DNA from 2 places in the Microbacterium sp. 2MCAF23 genome. Region 1 is predicted to be linked to the other one. Evidence: predicted binding sites of a transcription regulator. Region 1 holds the regulator's gene; the other holds the start of a gene.

Region 1 (8,189 bases):
TGCACCGCGACAAGGCCTACGCCTACGGGACGATGATGGCCGAGCGGTTGCGCAAGCTGATCCCGCGTCAGCAGTTCGAGGTGCCGATCCAAGCTGCGATCGGCGCACGCATCATCGCCCGCGAGACCATCCGCGCCATCCGCAAGGACGTGCTCGCCAAGTGCTACGGCGGTGACATCACCCGTAAGCGCAAGCTCCTCGAGAAGCAGAAGGAGGGCAAGAAGCGGATGAAGATGGTCGGCCGCGTCGAAGTCCCCCAGGAGGCGTTCATCGCCGCGCTCTCGGGAGATGTCGAGGGCAAGGACAAGAAGTAGGCTGCGCGCGATGCACCCCACCCTTGGGAGAACCTGGGTGGGGCGCCGGGGCCAGCAAGTAGGGTGGTTGTCATGCGTCGCGGGACATTCCGAGAAGGAACGGTGGACTATGCCGCCGTGGGGGCAACCCACGCGCCCGACCTGATGCAGTATCCGCCGGAGCGGAGCATTCCCGCCGAGGAGTCGTGGCGGCTGGGCAGTGGCGAAGAGCGGTTCCGCACCGCCGGCGACGCCCTGCTGTCCTGGACGGCGCAACGTGCGGCGGGTCTTCAGCTCACGGATGTGCGTCCGGCATCGAGCCCCGGGTACGCCGGGGTCAGCTTCGACGCCGAGGGCGCCCCGATCGCCCCGAGCCGTACCGAGGTGGAGCCGCGTTACGACGAGGACGGCACGCCGTGGGTGGGCCCCGGCATGACTCTCAAGCTGCACGGACGGGTGTCGGGCATGCGTGCGGACGCCGAGCTGCGGGTGATCTCGGTGACGGAGCAGACCCACCGGATCGGGTTCGTGCTGGGCACGGTCGCCGGATCCGTGGTGAGCGGCGAGGAGTCGTTCGACATCGAGTGGAACGACGCCGACGAGGTGTGGTTCACGGTGCGCGCCTTCGACCGACCGAACAGCTTTCTGTACCGCAGCTTCCCGTATCTGGTGAAGCGCCGCCGTCGCGAGCTGTTCGCTCGGTACCTGCGGGCGATCTCCCCGCTGTACGCGACGCCCCTCTGATGGGGTCTCTGCTGACGGGGAGGACGGCCTGATGGCCGGCCCCCTGCCGCTCGGGGATCCGGCTCCCGCGGATGGCCGCCTGCCGGATGATCTGCCGATCGATCCTGACGCGCCGTTCTCTGCGTATCTGCACGTGCCGTTCTGCCGGGTGCGCTGCGGCTACTGCGACTTCAACACGTACACGGCGTCCGAGCTGCGCGGTGCGCGGCAGGACACGTACGCCGAAACCCTGATCCAGGAGATCGCCCTCGCCCGCGACGTGCTGGCCGAGCGTGGTCCGCTCCGCCCGCTGAGCACGGTGTTCTTCGGCGGCGGGACGCCCACGCTGCTGCCGGCGGGCGACCTCGGCCGCATGCTCGGCGCCGTGGTCGGCGCGTTCGGCATCGCCGCCGATGCCGAAGTGACCGTGGAGGCCAACCCCGACACGGTGACCCCTGAGGTGGCCGAGGAGCTCGCGGCCGCCGGTGTCACCCGGATGTCGATCGGGATGCAGTCCGCCGTGCCGCACGTGCTCGCGGCGCTCGACCGCACGCACCGGCCGGAGAACGTGCGCACCGCGGTCGACGCGGCCCGCGCCGCAGGGCTCGCGGTCAGCGTGGACCTCATCTACGGCGCACCGGGGGAGTCGCTGGAGGATTGGCGTTCCTCGCTGACGACCGCAATCGCCCTGGATCCGGATCACATCTCCGCGTACGCGCTGATCATCGAGGACGGCACGAAACTCGCCCGTCAGATCCGGCGCGGCGAGGTTCCCGCTCCCGACGACGACCTGCAGGCCGACATGTACGAGCTCGCCGACAGCCTGTTGAGCGAGGCCGGGTTCGACTGGTATGAGGTGAGCAACTGGGCCCGTCGGCCTTCGACCGAGGTCGGTCGCAGTGCCGCGGATCAGCGCTCCCGGCACAACATGGCGTACTGGCGCGGCACGGACTGGTGGGGCTTCGGGCCCGGGGCGCACAGCCACGTCGCCGGCCTGCGGTGGTGGAACGTGAAGCACCCTGCCGCGTACGCGCAGCGGCTCGCGGTGGGGGAGTCACCGGCAGCGGGCACGGAGCGGCCCGATGCAGATGCCGCCCTGCTGGAGCGGATCCTGCTGCGCTCGCGCATGGCGGAGGGCATGCCGCTGGACGCCATCGCGGCCGACGCCCGCACCAGGGTCGCGGGGCTCATCGCCGACGGCCTCGTCGAAGCCGGTCCCGCACTGCGCGGCACCCTCGTGCTCACGCTGCGCGGACGGCTGCTCGCCGACGCCGTGGTGCGCGCGCTGACGGATTGATCCGGCGCAGGCCGTTCACTGGTCGCGAAATGCGCTCATTCGCCGCAGCGAACCGCAATTCGCGACCAGTGAGCGGAGGCGGACGACGCTCAGCCCCTGGGTGCCGGCAGCAGATCCAGCACCGTCTGCCTTCGCTGCGGGCCGATGACGGGCCCTTCGCCTGCGCCATCGAACAGCGCCGCGGTGCGCTGCATGTCGAACGCCGGCCATCCCGGATCGCCGTCGCGGATGAAGCGCACCCAGGCGTCGTGCATCGCGCTGGCCAGGGCCTGCGGGGGCGCGGTGCCCGCGATCTTGGCGCTCTCGGGATCGCGGAGCCGGTCGAACACGAACCCGATCTCCAGGGCATGCGCGGCGCGCAGGTCACGCACCGGACTCGGCCACGAGAACTCGTACACGAACGTCTGCGCGGTGCGGGCGCGCGCGACCCGGGCGGCCGGCGCGCGCAGCAACAGGTCTGTGGCGAGCTGGCCGAACACCTCCCCGGTGCTCCCTCCAGGATGGTCGGCACGTACGGCCCTGGCGGCTGCGGCCGGGATCCGCAGGGCGAGCCGCGCGAGCAGGAGCTTCGACGGCCGGATTGCGGCCAGCGCCTCCGGCGGGAACCACAGACGGTACTCGTCGGTGTTGGTGCCGATCAACAGCGGCACATCGACGTCGGCGAGCGCCTCGTGCGGTGATCGCGGCAGCGAATCGGGATCCCGCACGAGCTGGAAGCCGGGGGCACCGCCGAGCGGGGAGGATCCGGCGGACTGCGCGCGCCGTGCCTCGAGCAGGGCATCCGGAGTGAGAGACGTGAATGCCTCGCGCGTCGCCGCGACGCCGAGGCGCTTCGCGAGCTGCTGGGTCACGCGTCCGCCGCGCTCCGGCGTCTGCGCCTCCAGCGGTCCGGACTGCACGATCGCGCCGCGCACCAACGCGCGGGTGTCGGGCCGGGAGAGCAACGCTGCCACGAGCGCGCCGCCCGCGGATTCGCCCATGAGCGTGATCCGATTCGGGTCGCCGCCGAACGCCGCGATCTCGTCGCGCACCCAGTGCAGGGCCGCCGCAACGTCCTGCAGCCCCAGGTTGCGGGGCGCCCCCTCGAGCACCGAGAAGCCCTCGGACCCCAGCCGGTAGCCGACGCTGACGAACACCACCCCGTCGCGGGCGAACGCCGTGCCGTCGTACATCGACAGTGCCGCCGTGCCGCGCTCGAGTGCGCCGCCGTGGATCCACAGCACGACAGGGGCCGAGTTCGCGTCGGCCGGAGCCCAGACGTTCGCCGTGAGGATGCCGTCGCCGTCGATGCGGACGCTGCCGAGGATCTCCGCGGTCGCCCCTGCATACGGCAGTTGCGGGGCCGTCGGACCGAATGTCTCGGCGTCGCGAGGTGCAGACCAGGGTTCCACCGGTTGCGGGGTCCGGAAGCGGAGTTCGCCGAAAGGGGGCGCCGCGTACGGCACGCCGAGGTAGCGATCGATACCGACGTCACGTCGGCCGAGCAGGTCGCCGGAGGAGATCCTGGTGCGCACGACGTCCTGACCCATGGCCACATCCTAAGAGTGTCGTATCCTCGGTCCGCTCCCGGCCCGGCAGGATAGGATTGGCACTCAGGTCGCACGAGTGCCAACGGTGAGGAGGAGTGATGGTCTCAGAACGCGGACTCCAGGTGCTCCGTGCCATCGTCGAGGACTACGTGGAGACGAACGAGCCGGTCGGCAGCAAGTCGATCGTGGAGCGGCACGCGTTCGGCGTGTCCGCGGCCACGATCCGCAACGACATGGCCCAGCTCGAGGACGAGGACCTCATCGCGGCGCCGCACACCTCTTCCGGGCGCGTGCCGACCGACAAGGGATACCGTGTCTTCGTCGACCACCTCGCGCAGGTGCGACCGCTCTCTTCGGCACAGCGCAACGCGATCACGGCCTTCCTCGCGGATCCTGCCGACCTCGATGACCTCATGGTTCGCACGGTGCGCGTGCTCACACGCCTCACCGGCCAGGTCGCGCTGGCGCAGTATCCGTCTTTCGCTCGTGCGCACGTCACGCACGTCGAGCTCGTCGCCCTCGGCCCCAGCCGGCTGCTGATCGTGCTGGTCACCGACGCCGGCGGTGTGTCGCAGCGGATCGTGCCGCTGCCGGTCGAGCTCGACGAGCCAGAGCTCGGCGTGCTCCGCGCGGTCATCACCGAGCTGTTGACCGGCCGTTCGGTGCGCCGCGGTGCCGAGCGCGTGGAGGCGGCGGCGGAGACCTCGTACGGCCCTCGGATCGACGCGGCCCTTGGTGCGCTGCTGCGCGCCGTTGCCGAGGAGCTCGCGGAGTTCCGGCAGGAGCGCCTGGTCATGGCGGGGGCGGCGACCCTGGCCCGCCGGGAGCACGACTTCCGCGGCAGCATCCATCCGCTCCTCGAGGCCATCGAGGAGCAGGTGACGCTGCTGCGCCTCATGAGCGAGATGCACGTCGACGAGCACGGACTCGCGGCGAGCATCGGCACGGAGAACGCCGCGTTCGGCCTCGGCGAGGCCTCGATCGTGGCGAGCGATTACCTGACGCATGGCGGTACCGCGCGCGTGGGCGTGATGGGGCCGACCCGCATGGACTATCCGAGCAACCTCGCGGCGGCGCGGGCCGTGGCCCGCTACCTGTCGCAGCTGCTCGAAGAGGATGAGACCGGCCGTTGATCGGCCGCACGAACACGCATGCCGCCGACGGCGGCCCGGAAAGGCGATGGTGACGGATCACTACGAGGTTCTCGGCGTCTCGCGCGATGCGAGCGAGGACGAGATCAAGAAGGCGTATCGACGGCTCGCGCGTCAGCTGCACCCCGACGTGAACCCCAGTGAGGATGCGGCGGAGCGGTTCAAGCTCGTCACGCACGCCTATGACGTGCTGAGTGACGCCGACTCGCGGCGCCGCTACGACATGGGCGGCGACCAGAACGGCAACGGCGGTTTCGGTGGGTTCGGCGGCTTCGGCGACATCTTCGAGACCTTCTTCGGGGGCGGAGGGGCGCGCGCGGCCCGGCCGCGTTCGCGCCGGGAGCGGGGCCAGGACGCGCTGGTGCGGGTCACGCTCGAGCTCGGCGACGTCGTGTTCGGTGTGCACCGCGACATCGACGTGGACACCGCCGTGCTGTGCGAGACGTGCCAGGGCTCCTGCTGCCAGGAGGGCACCTCACCGGTTACCTGCGACATCTGCGGCGGATCCGGACACGTGCAGCAGCAGGTGCGCAGCCTGCTCGGCAACGTCATCACGACCGCGCCGTGCGGCTCCTGCGAGGGCTTCGGCACGACGATCCCGTTCCCGTGCCAGACCTGCAACGGTCAGGGACGGGTGCGTTCGCGCCGTACCGTCGGCCTCGACATCCCCGCCGGCGTCGAGTCCGGCCTGCGCCTGCAGCTGCCCGGGTCGGGCGAGGTCGGCCGCGCGGGCGGCCCGAACGGCGACCTGTACGTCGAGGTCACGGTCTCCCCGCACGCCCGCTTCAGCCGCGACGGCGACGACCTGCTCGCCACTCTCGAGGTGGCGATGAGCGATGCGATCCTCGGGACCACCACGACCATCGAGTCGCTGGACGGGCCCGTGGATCTGGAGATCCGCCAGGGCCTCCAGTCCGGCGATGTGCTGACGATCAAGGGCCGCGGCGTCACGCCGCTGCGCGGAACCCAGCGCGGCGACCTGCGCGTCGGCGTACAGGTGCTGACCCCGACCAAGCTCGACCATAAGGAGCGCCAGCTCATCGAGGACTTCGCCAAGCGCACCAAGGCACCGGCGCCGAAGCTGGCCGAGTTCCACCAGGGGCTGTTCTCCAAACTGCGCGACCGCTTCCGGGGCTGACCCGCGATGGCCCTGCACTTCGTGACGCCCGACGCGACGGCGGCCGCGGCCGGTTCGGTCCTCGCCCTCACCGGCGCCGAGGCCAAGCACGCCGCTGTCGTGCGCAGGGTGCGGATCGGGGAGCCGATCACGCTCGGAGACGGGGCGGGCGTCTGGCTCGAGGGCGAGGTCGCGTCCTCAGCCCCCGGCCTGGTGGAGGTGCGCATTCTGTCGCGCAGGGAGGATCCGAGACCGGATCCGCGGATCCTGCTCGTGCAGGCGCTGGCGAAGGGCGACCGCGACGAGCTCGCGGTGCAGGCCGCGTGCGAGCTCGGCGTCGACGAGATCGTTCCGTGGCAGGCGGCGCGCAGCGTCTCCCGGTGGGAGGGGGCCAAGGCGGTGAAGGGCCGGGAACGCTGGGCCACGATCGTGCGCGAGGCCGCCAAACAGGCCCACCGATCCTGGATCCCGGAGGTCGCATCCGTCGAAGCGACAGCCGATCTGGCGCGCCGTGCGGCGACGCAGCGGGTGCTGATCCTGGACCCGACGGCGCCTGCGGCGCTGTCCGCCCTCGTCCCGGACGAGCGCGACATCGTGCTGGTCGTCGGCCCCGAGGGCGGGATCGCCCCCGAGGAGATCGAGCGTCTTGTCGCCGCCGGCGCGGAACGCGTGCTGTTGGGCGACACCGTGCTGCGCACCTCGACCGCGGGCCCCGCCGCCATCGCGGTGCTGAACGTGGCGCGCGGGCGCTGGTAGCCGACGCCGCCCGGCACCGCGCGGATAGACTGATTCCATGAGCGAACCCTCGATCTTCACGCGCATCCTGAACGGGGAGATCCCCGGCGAGATCCTGCTGGAGACCGAGGATGTCTTCGCAATCCGCGACATCAACCCGCAGGCGCCTCTGCATGTGCTCGTGATCCCCAAGTCCGAGCAGTTCCGCGACGTCACCGAGCTCGCCGCAGGCGACCCCGGACTCATGGCGAAGATGGTCGCTGCGGCGAAGGAGATCGCCGATGAGCACGCGAACGGCGAGTACCGCCTGATCTTCAACAACGGCGCGAGTGTCGCGCAGTCCGTCTTCCACGTGCACGCCCACGTGCTCGGCAATCTTGAGGAGAACAAGCTCGTTGGCTTCTGACGACACGGCCGAGGGCGTCGCGCCCTCCCAGTCCGTGACCTCCGCCCGCATCGAGGTGGACGGGGTCGCGATGGTGCAGCTGCTCGGACCACAGGACCGGCTGCTGCGCATGCTCGAGAAGGAGCATCCGGCGGTCGACGTGCTGGTGCGCGGCAACGAGGTCACTCTGACCGGCGAGCCGGCCGCGGTGCGCTCGGCGCAGAAGCTCGTGGATGAGCTCATCGAGCTGACGCGCTCCGGGCATGCACTCGTCCCCAGCGATGTCGCGCAGTCGGCGCGGATGCTGGAGCGGGAGGGCGTGCGCCCGAGCGAGGTCCTCGGCGAGGCGATCCTGTCGACGCGGGGTCGCGTGATCCGGCCGAAGACCCTCGGCCAGAAGGAATACGTCGACGCGATCGATGAGAACACGATCGTGTTCGGCATCGGCCCCGCCGGCACCGGTAAGACCTATCTCGCGATGGCGAAGGCGGTGCAGGCGCTGCAGCGCAAGGAGGTCGAGCGGATCATCCTCACCCGCCCGGCCGTCGAGGCCGGGGAGCGGCTCGGATTCCTGCCGGGAACCCTCACCGACAAGATCGATCCGTACCTGCGCCCGCTCTACGACGCGCTGAACGAGATGATGGATCCCGAGATCGTCCCCAAGCTGATGGCGAGCGGCACGATCGAGGTCGCCCCGCTCGCGTACATGCGCGGCCGGACGCTGAACGACTCGTTCGTCGTGCTGGACGAGGCGCAGAACACCACGCCCGAGCAGATGAAGATGTTCCTCACCAGGCTCGGGTTCGGCACGCGCATGGTCGTCACAGGCGACATCACCCAGATCGATCTTCCTCAGGGCGCCTCCGGATTGCGCGTCGTGACCCGGGTGCTGGAGGACATCGACGACATCCACTTCTCACGGCTCACGAGTGACGACGTCGTGCGCCACTCGCTGGTGG
Region 2 (8,189 bases), on a different contig from region 1:
CACCTCGATGAGGTCGACGTAGGCCTCCCCGATGCGCTTGCCGACGGGCTGCTCACCGCCCTCGTCCGACGCGGCGAGCGCCTCGCGGAAGACCGACAGCAGGCGGTCGAGCGAGAACTCGATCGTCGCGAGGAAGAGGTTCTCCTTGGATCCGAACAGGCGCACGACATAGGGCTGACTGACGCCCGCGGCGCGCGCGACCTGGTCGGTCGTGGCCCCCTCGTAGCCGCGCGAGCCGAAGACCGTGAGCGCGGCGAGGATGATCTGCGCGCGCCGCTCCGGGGAGGAGAGACGGCGGCCGGAGTCGTCGCCGTGGGCGGTGTCCGTGGGCGCTGCCGATGTCATGCCGAAAGGTTATCAGCGAATGACTTGACTTTGTAATCATTCGATTACTACATTGACTCCAGCGCTAGTAATCATTCAATTACAACTGGAGCTTCCCATGACTGTTCCCTCGCCCGCCGCAGCCGCTCGCCGGAGCCGCAACAGCCTCGTGCCCCGGCCATCGCGCCCGGTCGCGCTCGTCATCGCCGCCGCCTCCCTGCCGATGCTCATGGCGACCCTCGACAACCTCGTCATGACCAATGCCCTCCCCGTGCTGCACCGCGAGATGGGCGCCACGATCGAGCAGCTGCAGTGGTTCGTGAACGCGTACACGCTGGCCTTCGCCGGCGCGATCCTCGTCGCCTCCGCGCTCGGCGATCGGTTCGGCCGCCGCACGGTGTTCGCGCTCGGCATCGCCCTGTTCGGGGCCGGCTCATTGTTCGCGGCGCTCAGCACAGACCCGGGCCAGCTCATCGCCGCCCGCGCCGTGCAGGGGCTGGGTGCGGCCGCCGTCATGCCGCTGTCGCTCGCCCTCCTCACCGGCGCGGTGCCCGCCGCGCGGCGCCCGCTCGCGATCGGCATCTGGGGCGGTGTCTCCGGGCTCGGCGTAGCCGTCGGACCGCTCATCGGCGGCGCCATCATGGAGGGCTGGAACTGGCAGGCGATCTTCTGGATCAACGTGCCCATCGCCGTGATCGCGATCCCGCTGGCCCTGATGGTGCTCGCCAACGACTTCGGCGCCCGCGTGCGTATCGACGTGCCGGGCGCGGTGCTCGCCGCCGGCGGCGTGCTGGCCCTCGTCCACGCGATCGTGCGCGGCAACGACGACGGCTGGGACACGATCGGCGTGATCGCCGAGCTCGCCCTGGGCGGCGCGCTCCTGATCGCGTTCCTCGTCTGGCAGCTGCGTTCGGCCGCGCCGCTCATGCCGCTGCGGCTGTTCCGCGACCGGTCGTTCTCGATCACGAACGTCGTCGGCTTCGCGTTCAGCTTCGGCACCTTCGGATCCGTGTTCATCCTGATCCAGTTCCTGCAGGTCGTGCAGGGCGCGACCCCGCTCGAGGCCGCCGTGCAGACGACGCCGTGGACGCTCGCGCCGATGATCGTGGCGCCGCTCGCGGGCCTGATCGCGCCGCGCGTGGGCACGAGGGTGCTGCTCGTCACCGGCCTGCTGCTGCAAGGCGTCGCCCTGGGCTGGCTGGCCGCCCAGCTCGCCACAGACGTGCCCTACGCCGCTCTCGTCGCACCCTTCGTCCTCGCCGGCATCGGCATGGGCCTCGTCTTCGCCCCCTCGGCGACGGCACTGCTCGCCACGCTCGGCCTGATCGACCACGCGAAGGCGTCGGGAGTGAACTCCACGCTCCGCGAGCTGGGCGTCGCCCTTGGCACCGCCGTGATGACGGCGATCTTCGTGGGCGCCGGCGGCCAGCTGCTGCCCGACCACTACGTCGACGCCTCTCGCCCCGCCGTGTTCACCGGCGCCGCGGTACTGCTGGTCGCCGCCGTCATCGCGCTCTGGCTGCCGGCTGGGCGCGGCGGGCACGCGGAGGATGGGATCGACGTCGAGGCGGAGGCCGCCATTCCGGAGGCTCTCGCCGCGGGTCGCTGAGCCCCCCTGCTCGCTGGTCGCAGATTGCGGTTCCACGGCAGGAATGACCGCAATACGCGACCAGTGAGCAGGGCCAGGTGGACGACGAAGGCCCGGATCCGATTTCAGGATCCGGGCCTTCGGAGATCTCAGCGCTTGTAGTTCGGCGCCTCGACGACGATCTGCACGTCGTGCGGGTGCGACTCCTTGAGCCCGGCCGCCGTGATGCGCACGAACTTGCCGCGCGTCTTGAGCTCCTCGATCGTGCGCGCGCCGACGTAGAACATCGACTGGCGCAGGCCGCCGACCAGCTGGTACGCGACGGCGGACAGCGGGCCGCGGTAGGGAACCTGTCCCTCGATGCCCTCGGGGATGAGCTTGTCGTCGCTGGGCACGTCGGCCTGGAAGTAGCGGTCCTTCGAGTAGGACGTCTGCTTGCCGCGGGTCTGCATCGCGCCGAGCGAGCCCATTCCGCGGTACAGCTTGAACTGCTTGCCGCCCTGGAACACGATCTCGCCCGGGGACTCCTCGGTACCGGCGAGCAGGGATCCGAGCATCACGGCGTCGGCACCGGCGACGAGCGCCTTGGCGATGTCGCCGGAGTACTGCAAGCCGCCGTCCGCGATGACCGGGATGCCGGCCGGGCGCGCCGCGAGCGACGCCTCGTACACCGCGGTGACCTGCGGCACTCCGACGCCGGCGACGATGCGGGTGGTGCAGATCGAGCCGGGCCCGACGCCGACCTTGACGGCGTCCACTCCGGCGTCGACGAGCGCCTGCGCACCCTCGCGGGTGGCGACGTTGCCGCCGATGATGTCGATGTGCGCGAAGGACGGATCCGCCTTGAGTCGCTTGACCAGGTCGATCACGCCCTGCGACTGGCCGTTGGCGGTGTCGACGACGAGCACGTCCACACCCTTGTCGCGCAGCGCCTCGGCGCGCTCCCAGGCATCGCCGAAGAAGCCGATCGCCGCGCCGACCCGCAGGCGGCCCTGGTCGTCCTTGGTGGCGAGCGGGTACTTCTCGCTCTTGTCGAAGTCCTTGATGGTGATCAGGCCGGCGAGCTTGCCGTCCTCGTCGATGAGCGGCAGCTTCTCGACGCGGTGCTTCGCGAAGAGCGCGATGACCTGTGCGGCCTCGACGCCGACGGGCGCGGTCACGAGGTTCTCGCTCGTCATCACGTCGCGCGCGAGTGTGGTCTGCTTGGCGGATCCGGAGACGAAGCGCATGTCGCGGTTCGTGACGATGCCGACCAGGCGGCCGTCAGGGTCGACCACGGGCAGACCCGAGATGCGGTACTTCGCGCACATCGCGTCGACCTCCGCGATCGTCGCGTCGGGGGTCGTGGTGATCGGATCCGTGATCATGCCGGACTCGCTGCGCTTGACGCGGTCGACCTGCGCGGCCTGATCGGCGATGGAGAGGTTGCGGTGCAGGATACCCAGGCCGCCCTCGCGCGCCATGGCGATCGCCATGCGCGCCTCGGTCACGGTGTCCATCGCACTGGAGAGCAGAGGTGTGGCGACCGAGATCCGGCGCGTCACACGCGAGGAGGTGTCCGCCTCGCTCGGGATCACGTCCGTGTGCCCAGGCAGGAGCAGGACGTCATCGTAGGTCAATCCGACAAAACCGAACGGGTCGTGCTGCTCCATGGGTTGCGGGGCTCCTCTTCTGCGCGCGTGTATCGATTCTAAGTGCCGCGTGGGGTGCGGTATTCCCAGGAACGGACTCGTGGAGTGGACGCCCAGGGAGCCGGTCGATCAGGGCACGGGGATCGTGTCGGTGCCGGGGTTCGACGCCTCGACCGTTCCTCGTCCGGATCGGATCCGGCGGGCGGCGAGAGCGAGGTCGATCAGGAACACGGCGATCGCGACCCAGACGATCGCGAAGCCGATCCACCGCTCGGTCGGCATCGGTTCGTGCATGACGAGCACGCCGACCAGGAACTGCATGATCGGGGTGATGAACTGGATCATGCCGATCACGGTCAGCCCGATCCTGCGGGTGCCCGCGGCGAACAGCAGCAGCGGCACGGCGGTGGCGATGCCCGCGAAGGCGAGCAGGCTCGCATGGAGCGGGCCGTTCGCGCCCATCGTGATGCCGGTGGTGAGTCCCACGGCGATCAACTGCACGACGGCGACCGGCAGCAGCCAGAACGACTCCAGGGTGAGACCGCTCACGGCGTCGACCGAGGGACCGATCTTCTTCTTGACGAGTCCGTAGATGCCGAACGAGGCGGTCAGCGAGAGCGCGATCCATGGGAAGGTGCCGTGGGCGAAGACGATCACCAGCACCGCTACGGTCGCGATCCCGATCGCGACCCACTGCAGCCGGCGCAGCTTCTCCTTGAGCACGAACACGCCCAGCAGCATGGTGCCGATCGGGTTGATGAAATAGCCGAGGCTGGTCTCGACAATCTCGCCGTTCAGGGTGGCGAGGACGAACACCTGCCAGTTGATGTAGATCAGCACCCCGGCGAGCGCCGTCAGCGCCAGCAGTCGCGGCTGCCGGACGATCGTCATCAGCGGCTTCCAGCCTCGGGTGATCGCCAGCAGGATGAGGCAGAACACGAACGAGAGCGCGACCCGCCAGGCCACCAGTTCCCACGGGCCCGTCGGCGCGAGCAGCAGGAAGTACAGCGGCAGCACGCCCCACAGCAGATAGGCGCCGATCGCGGAGGCGACGCCCACGGTCTGGGCGCTGCGGGGGGTGGTGGTCACCGATCCACCCTATTGCCGTGAAGCGACATCAGGTCCGCCGCCTCCGATCGACCGCGGGTCCGGATCCGGGAGACGTCGAAGGCCCGGACGCACAGGGCATCCGGGCCTTCGAGACGTCAGTGGACGCTCAGCGCACCACGACGGCGAGCACGTCGCGCGCGGACAGCACGAGGAACTCGTCGCCGCCGAACTTCACCTCGGTGCCGCCGTACTTGCTGTAGAGCACGCGGTCGCCGACGTTGACGTCGAGCGGGACGCGGTTGCCGTTGTCATCGATGCGGCCGGGGCCCACGGCCACGACCTCGCCCTCCTGGGGCTTCTCCTTGGCGGTGTCAGGGATGACCAGGCCACTCGCGGTGGTCTGCTCGGCCTCGACCTGCTTGATGACGATGCGGTCCTCGAGCGGCTTGATGGAAACCGACACGGTCTACCTCTTTCTTGACGGTTCAAGACTGATTAGCACCCTCAGCCTGAGAGTGCTAACGACAGTCTAGGCACATCGCTGGCACTCATGCAATCAGAGTGCCAACCTGCCCCTGCCGTCCGCCCCCGCGCCGAGAGCACACGCGCTCGCCGACTGCACGGCGTGTTGGCGCGAAGAACGTGTGCCCTCGCCGACAGCGCGTGCACCCGACGGGCCGGTCCGCGCATGGCGGACGGATAGCCTGGACCGCGTGGATATGAGCGAACTGCGAACCCTGCTGACGCCCGAGGCGCTGCGGGCGATCGACGAGCTCGGCGAGATCGGATCCACGGATGCGGCCGCCCGCGCGGTCATGCGCCTGCGGGCGGAGGGGCACTCGCCCGAGTTCGTGTCCGCCGTGGTCGGCCAGGCGCGACTGCGCACGAAGGGGGCGGCGAAGTTCGGCGAGTTCGCGGACCGGATGCTGTTCACCCGCGCCGGCCTCGAGCAGGCGACCCGGCTCGGCGTCGCCGCGCGTCATGCGGGGCGGATGCGCGCCGCCGGGATCGCGCACGTCTCCGACCTCGGCTGCGGGATCGGCGGCGACGCGCTGGCCTTCGCCGGCGCGGGGCTGCGGGTCACGGCCGTGGACGCCGACGAGGTCACGGCCGCGCTGGCGGCGTACAACCTCGCACCGTTCGGATCCGACGCCGAGGTGCGGCACGGGTTCGCGGAGGATCACGCGCCCTCGACCGCTGGAGACGGCGTTTCGTCTCGGTCGCCTTCGGCGTCCTCGCTCAACGACCCCGGAGGGGCGACCGAGGCGGTGTGGCTGGATCCGGCACGGCGCAGCGCGGGGCATTCCGAGACCCGTCGCGTCTCCGCAGACGACTACTCCCCCTCGCTGGACTGGGCATTCGCGCTCGCCGCGCGCATCCCCACCGGAATCAAGCTCGGGCCCGCCCATGACCGGGACACGATCCCCACCGACGTCGAGGCGCAGTGGGTGAGCGCGGATGGTGACGTCGTCGAGCTGGTGCTGTGGTCGGGCGAACTGGCGCGCGAAGGTGTTCGGCGGGCTGCGCTCGTGATGCGCGGCGACCGCGCGCACGAGCTGACCGCCCCTGCCGACACGGAGGACGCCGAGGTGCGGGAGCTCGGCGCCTATGTGCACGAGCCCGACGGCGCCGTGATCCGCGCCCGCCTGATCGGCGACCTGGCGCGCAGCCTCGACGCGGGCATGCTGGATCCGCACATCGCGTATCTGACCTCCGATGCTCCTGCCGACAGCCCGTTCGCCGCATCGTTCCGGGTGCGCGAAGTGCTGCCGATGAACCCGAAGGCGATCGGATCCGCCCTCAAGAAGTCGGGCATCGGACGCCTGGAGATCAAGAAGCGCGGCGTGGACGTGGATCCGGCCGCGTTCCGCAAGAAGCTGAACCTGCGCGGCTCCGCGGAGGCGACCCTGATCCTCGTGCGCATCGGCGACAGGCGGCATGCGATCCTCGCGGACCGGGTCTGAGAGCCGTCATGGCGCCGTGAGGAGTCCCTCGACCCCGACATCGGCGTTCTCCGTGATGATGAGATACGGCACGGCGTACACGGCGAAGCGCATCTCGATGATCGCGGAGGGCCGGTCCCGCGTCGCGGCCAGCTCTAGCCTGACCACCGTCCCGCGGGGATCCACAGGCTCGGTGAAACTGAGAACCTTCGACGAGCCGTCATACGTGCTGCCATCCGATCCGCACGCCCGCTGCGTTTCGGGGGCCTCGACGATCAGGCATTGGGATGTTCCGCTGTCCGCGTAGCCGCGCCAGATCGTCAGCCCCCGCCAGCGCCCGACGATGGACAGCCCCTCGAGCTGCTGCTCGGCCGAGATCCTCGCCGTCGCCGCGATCTCCGCGTCGCTCATCCCCTGGTTCATCGTCCGCGACTCGGCCTCCCAGCGCTGGATGGCCCCGCCGGGGAACCCTCGTCCCGCGAGGAACACGACCCCTCCGTAGCCGACCTGCACGTTGCGGCCCGAAGCCGGAGCAACGGTCGTGTTCACCTGAAGGGAGTACGGATTCTTCTTGAGGTCCTCGATCCGCTGGCACTGCCGCTCCATCGGCAACCCCGGCACGTCCAGCGCGGCGCAGCGCAGTTGTCCACCCACCTCCGTCCAGGTCCACAACAGGGCATCCGCCTGCCGATCGAGCAGCAGTACGCTCCCGGGGTCGTACTTCGCGTCGTGGAGGAGCGTGTCCCGCCGCTCAGCCTCGCCGGACCGGAGGGCGAGCCCCACGTCGGGCGGGCGCGGGATGGCCCAGCCGATCAGCAGACCGACGAGGATCAACGCCGCCGCTGTGCCGATGAGGTAGCGAGGGCGCTTCCCGCGGCTGGTGGCGAACCAGGCGACTACCCGTTCACGAGCTGTCCCGAACGGCCGACTCCGTCCCGTTCCACCGACGATCACGCCGGATCCGTCAGCGAGACGGTACATCGTCGGCGGATCGGGCGCGAGCGGTGGGGAGCCTTCGTCTCGGTGCGCTCGCCCCGGAACAGGTTGGGCGCCTGACGTGGGGAGCGTCCCTTCGGCAGGCTCCGGGCCCGGCGCGGCGGCATCCGCGCGCCGCAGCTCCGTCAGCTGCGCGGCCTCGGCCGGACTCAGGCCGGATCCGTCCCGGCCGAAGGCACGGCGCTCCAGCTCGCGACGTTCCTCGCCCGGTTCCGGATCCGCCATGGCGCTATCCGAACCAGCCGAACCGGTAGGCGGCCCAGAGCAGCCATCCCGCGCTGTACAGCGTTGCCACGCTCCCGAGCACGAGCGCCCAGACCGCCAGGGCACGACTCTCCTCCGGCCGGCGCAGCGACATGATCGCGGCGATCACCGAGACGATCGCGACCGGGATCCCCCAGCCGACGAACAGCGAGGCGAACAGAGCCACGATCGCGGACAGCAGCGCCCATGGCGCCAGCCGCGGCTCGGCGGGCGCCGGCGTCGGGGCCTCGGTCCCGTCCGTGGGGTGCCACTCCTCGTGTGCCACCGTCGCGCCGTCCCGGTCGAGCTCGAGATCCTCGATCTCGACCCCGCCGTCCAGCTGCGGCCCGCTCTCCACCCCCACGGGCACGGGAGCCGTCGGCAGCCGGGTGTAGCGCTGCGGATCCTTCCCGT

Evidence for each region. Region 1 encodes HrcA, which represses chaperone genes, less so after heat shock. Its sites were predicted from a motif close to TTNGCACTCGNNNNNNNCGAGTGCNAA; they were not measured.
Region 2: the regulator HrcA is predicted to act here: its motif matches at 5,135-5,161, upstream of groES (co-chaperone GroES).

The regions. Positions count from the first base shown of each region.
Region 1 covers NZ_JBFRGY010000002.1:112,905-121,093, forward strand. The annotation lists gene lepA (translation elongation factor 4) at 1-314, shown strand, start outside; gene AB4078_RS02010 (DUF1990 family protein) at 387-1,037, shown strand; gene hemW (radical SAM family heme chaperone HemW) at 1,069-2,313, shown strand; gene AB4078_RS02020 (carboxylesterase/lipase family protein) at 2,403-3,842, opposite strand; gene hrcA (heat-inducible transcriptional repressor HrcA) at 3,941-4,975, shown strand; gene dnaJ (molecular chaperone DnaJ) at 5,025-6,131, shown strand; gene AB4078_RS02035 (16S rRNA (uracil(1498)-N(3))-methyltransferase) at 6,138-6,866, shown strand; gene AB4078_RS02040 (HIT domain-containing protein) at 6,904-7,251, shown strand; gene AB4078_RS02045 (PhoH family protein) at 7,322-8,189, shown strand, end outside.
Region 2 covers NZ_JBFRGY010000013.1:143,376-151,564, forward strand. The annotation lists gene AB4078_RS14640 (TetR/AcrR family transcriptional regulator) at 1-345, opposite strand, end outside; gene AB4078_RS14645 (DHA2 family efflux MFS transporter permease subunit) at 443-1,933, shown strand; gene guaB (IMP dehydrogenase) at 2,062-3,564, opposite strand; gene rarD (EamA family transporter RarD) at 3,673-4,632, opposite strand; gene groES (co-chaperone GroES) at 4,760-5,056, opposite strand; gene AB4078_RS14665 (THUMP-like domain-containing protein) at 5,307-6,557, shown strand; gene AB4078_RS14670 (hypothetical protein) at 6,564-7,757, opposite strand; gene AB4078_RS14675 (hypothetical protein) at 7,762-8,189, opposite strand, start outside.